2 regions of the Luteimonas sp. AC640a genome follow, and region 2 is predicted to be linked to the other one. Evidence: riboswitches for the same ligand, from Rfam matches in the RefSeq annotation. Region 2 holds a riboswitch; the other holds the start of a gene.
What was found. A riboswitch is a leader RNA that binds a small molecule or an ion and turns the genes downstream of it on or off. The one in region 2 is predicted to bind cobalamin.

Region 1 (2,198 bases), on a different contig from region 2:
CTGCCGTCGTACTCGTTGAACGCTTCGGCGCGCAGGGCGTTGGCTTCGAACGTCAGGCCTTCCGCAAGTTCCACGCCGCCACGCAGGTTGAGCGAACGGTTGCGGTAGCCGTCACGGTCGGGCTCGTCGACGAAGCAGCCCTGGAACAGCGTGCCCGAACCGCGGCAGCTGTCGATGCCGTCGGTGCGCTGGAACGCCGCGTCGACGCCGAACCAGCCACGGCCCGCGCGGCCACCGATGCCGGCGCTGGCTTCGCGCAGGTTGTGGCTGCCGACGCCGATGCGTGCGTGCGGGCGGATCGCGCCGGTGTTGCGGCGGGTGAAGATCTGGATAACGCCGCCGATGGCTTCCGAGCCGTACAGGCTGGAGCGCGGACCGCGGACGATTTCGACGCGCTCGATCTGGTCGACCGGAATGTCCTGGAACGCGGCGAGACCCGCGGTCGCCGAGCCGATGCGCACGCCGTCGACCAGCACCAACACGTGGTCGGATTCGCTGCCGCGCATGAAGATCGAGGTCAGCTTGCCGGGACCGCCGGAGTTGCCGATCTGGATGCCGGCGCGGCCGCGCAGCAGTTCGGGCAGGTCGCGCGCCTGGGTGCGTTCGATCTCGGCGCGGTCGATGACCTGGGCCGGCACGATGGTGTCGCCGAGCGTGCTCTCGCTGCGGTTGGCGGTGACGAGCACGGTGTCGAGATCGCGCGCGTCGGCGGCGGTCGCGGCAGCGGCGAATGGCGAAGCGAGCGCGGCGACGATCGCCACGGTCAGGGTACGGAACGGCATTGCAGTCTCCTTGTCGCGTGCGCCCACGCACGCGGATGTGGTCTGGAGATTGCGAGGACGGACACGGCCGCCGTCCGGGCGCGCGAAAAGCCGCCCGGAACGCCGCCGCAATGCCCGCCGCATCGCAATCGAAGAAGACTTCGTGGCCGGTCTCCGGACTCGCGCGTGGGAGGACTCCCGGGCGTCGCGCCTTCCCGTGCGGAGCACAGTGGCGGATGCGATGCCTTGAACACGCTTACCGTTGCGGGGGCAGTGCCGGGCTGGCGCATACGCGCGTCACCGGCTTCCCGTTTCAACCCGGACGGCAGTACGCCGGCGGGTCACCATGAAGCTGGCGCGGATTGTACGTGAGCGCGGGGCCGCGGGCGCGGACAGGGCGCGCCGGTGTGGCAGTCAGTCGTCTCGGCGGTCGAACAGGCTGTCCAGCGGAGACTCGGACTCGAACGTTTCACTGACGGTCGTCGTAACCGGTCCGGCGGCCTGGCGCGCGCGCGGATCGGGAAGCAGGGCGGTCGCAGCCTCGGCGGCTTCGACCAGTTGCACGCGACGCGCTTCGGGCACGTCCTGCCAATGGCAGTCGAGCAACGCGCCTTCCAGCGAATACAGCAGATTGAGGCTGGGCTTGAAGCCGGCGCGGCGCACTTTGACGAACGCATCCACCGCGCCGGCCGCTTGCAGATCCTCGCGCGTGCGCAGGCCGACCTGACGCAGCCAGGCCGCGGACTTGGGCCCGATGTTGCGCAGCTTCAGCGGCGTCGGTGCGGTCATTGCAGTGATTCGAGATAGAGGGCGGCGAGGGACTCGATGCCTGTCTGGTCTTCAACGTCGAAACGCGCCGGCACCGGACTGTCGATGTCGAACACGCCGATCAGGCGCTCGCCGATGTGCAGCGGCACGACGATTTCCGAACGCGAAGCGCTGTCGCAAGCGATATGCCCGGGGAACGCATGCACGTCGTCGATGCGCTGCGTCGTGCGCGTGCGCGCCGCGGCGCCGCAGACGCCCTTGTCGAGCGGAATGCGCACGCAGGCCGGCAGACCCTGGAACGGGCCGACCACGAGTTCGGTGCCATCGAAGAGATAGAAGCCGACCCAGTTGAGATCCGGCAGCGCGTGATAGACCAGCGCCGAGAGGTTCGCCGCATTGGCGATCGCATCGCGTTCGCCGTGCAGCAGTGCCCGTGCCTGTGCCGCCAGCGCGGCATACTGTTCGGCCTTGGAGCCGGTCAGGGGAGATGAAGTGAACATGCCGCGGAGTGTAGCAGCGGCCCCGCAGGGGCCTGGCGGACTGGACGCGTTGCCGCGTGATGCGGACGGATTCCGCTTGCGCGGTACGCAGGCCTCACAGCCTGGAATGCAGAGGCGCACGGCGCCGGAATCCGCATGAGCGCGCGCAGTTTTCTGGTCACCGGTACGG
Region 2 (2,198 bases):
GGTGTTGGAGTCGTAGATGCCCTGCAGCGAATCGTCGACGGTGTCGATGAAGCACGACGACAGCTGGCCGCCGACCTTGCCGGCGTTCTGCAGCGTCGGGGTGGCGACGGTCATGTACAGGTTCGACAGCGCCCAGTAGGCCTCGCCGACGAGCTGCATGCGGCGCTCGCGGCCGCCCCTGGTCTCGTTCTGCATCAGGTACAGGGCGATGGTCAGCCAGCGCTCCTGCGGCAGCTCGAACACGGCGCGCGAGGTGTCGGTGGCGAGGTAGCGCGTGGCCAGCAGGTACAGGCCGTTGTAGGCGAACAGCTTGTCGCGCTCGGGCTCGATCATGCGGCCGGCTTCCTGCAGCTCTTCCTTGGAATAGGCGCGCAGGATGTCGTTGGAATAGATGGTGCGGTCGGCCAGCGATTCCTGCAGGCCGACGTAGGAGCCGTACTTCTGCTCGGCGTCGTAGAAGCGGTTGCGGCTGGCGCGCTTGTACAGGCGGTGCAGGTACAGGCGGGCGGCGAAGAATTCCCACTCCGGCGCGGTGACATCGACGCGGGCTTCGGCCTCGCGGATCAGATGGTCGGTGAGGTCGTCGGCGTTGACGGCTTCCTTGCGCTCGACGAAGCCGAACACGCTGCGCTTGTAGTCGACGATGTCGAGCTGCGGGAACTCGGCATGGGTGCGATCGATGCTGCGCTCCAGGCGCGCACGGTCGTACGGAATCCGGCGGTTGCCGGCTTCCTTGGTGATCCAGTTGGAGACGCCGGCATCGGCGTTGAAGACATCTGCAATTGCGGTGTTCATAACGGCACTCGGGGGTGGCGGCACCACGTCGTCGGGTTCGACGGCGGGCGGCGCAACGGGCATGGGGGATGGGGCGGGCGCGGTATCGGTGATCGGTGTGGCGTCTGCGGCGGCGGCCGGGGTCTCGGTCGCGAGGGTCTCGTGGCTGGTCATGCGTCCTCTCTATCTCTAGTGCATTCGCGCACACGACCGTCCCGCCCACGTCGGGTTCGGCGGCATTGGAGGGGGCCCAGGGTGATGGGGCGGCGTCGCAGGGATCGCGATCGGGCGCACAGCGCCATCGCCCCCACTCCGCAACCCGCCCCCCACGGGACGTCCGCAGCCGGCACCGCGCGTTGTGCTCCACGCGGCTGTCGGCAGGTCTTCGGACTCATGGGCACGAAGGCAGCGCCTTCTCCTCCCCCACCGCTTCCCGGATCGCTCCAGTGCATTGGCGGGTTTGTTCCCAATTACCGCTGCGGGGCAGTGCCGGAGTGGCGCAAGGCGTCACCGGCTTCCCGTTTTAATCCACATTCCCTTGTGGGTCTGCGGAACCGACCGACCCAAGATAGTGGGGTGCGTGTGCAGCGTCAACGCTAAATGTAGTGAACGGGCGGCAGGCCGCGTCGTGACGGGAATTGCCGTTCGTCAAGCCCCATGAGTGGGCCGGTGGATGCAGATCGGGGCGCGAAGGGCAAGTCCTTTGGGGTGGTTTTTCTGGATCCTTCTCGTCTGGGGGCGGCGCCGCGAGCGCCTGCCTCCGCGGCTTTCAACAGCCGAACGGCTGCTCTGGCGAGAGGATGCGGGCGCTCTTGGACGCCCTGTAGGGATCCGGCCATCACCTTTAAACGCGGAGGGCTCTGTCCTCAACCCTCCGGCCGAGAAGCGCGCTTCGAGCCCTCCCTCGCGCGGGGCATTGGGCCCTTTACGGGGCGAGGGGTGGTAGGGGCGAAGTGTCTGGTCGTGGTTCGGCTGGCGATCCAGAAAGCTTTGGATCCTTGAGCTCGATGTCCGTACGGCCTGACCGTTTGCCCCCACCCAACCCTCCCCCGTACACGGGGGAGGGCTCTGTCCCCAGCCCTCTGGCCGAAGCGGGCTTCAGGCACCCCCCTCGCGCGGGGGAAGGCTTTGTTCCCAGCCCTCTGAGCGAAGCGCGCTTCAAGCCCTCCCCCGCGCGCGGGGGAGGGTTGGGTGGGGGCGAAGGATCCAGGCGTGGTCCGGCTGGCGATCCCAGAGCTTTGGATCTTTGAGCTTGATGTCCGCACGGCCGGGCCGTTTGCCCCCATCCAATCCTCGACCCGTAAAGGACCCAATGCCCCGGACACGGGGGACGGCTTTGTCTCCGGCCCCTGGTAGACGCCTCACGCGGGGTCGAGTCCGCCTCCACTGTCAAAACCCCCAACCCCGCCACACACCCTGCACAA

Region 1: another riboswitch for cobalamin. It lies ahead of btuB (TonB-dependent vitamin B12 receptor); the one in region 2 lies ahead of ACZ9YD_RS11350 (ribonucleoside-diphosphate reductase subunit alpha).

The regions. Positions count from the first base shown of each region.
Region 1 is NZ_CEEDOV010000007.1:807,686-809,883, reverse strand. Features, by position in the region: gene btuB (TonB-dependent vitamin B12 receptor) at 1-782, opposite strand, end outside; cobalamin riboswitch at 910-1,125, opposite strand; partial or broken gene ACZ9YD_RS07905 (TfoX/Sxy family protein) at 1,242-1,550, opposite strand; gene ACZ9YD_RS07900 (GAF domain-containing protein) at 1,547-2,029, opposite strand; gene bioD (dethiobiotin synthase) at 2,165-2,198, shown strand, end outside.
Region 2 is NZ_CEEDOV010000010.1:511,654-513,851, reverse strand. Features, by position in the region: gene ACZ9YD_RS11350 (ribonucleoside-diphosphate reductase subunit alpha) at 1-948, opposite strand, end outside; cobalamin riboswitch at 1,134-1,348, opposite strand.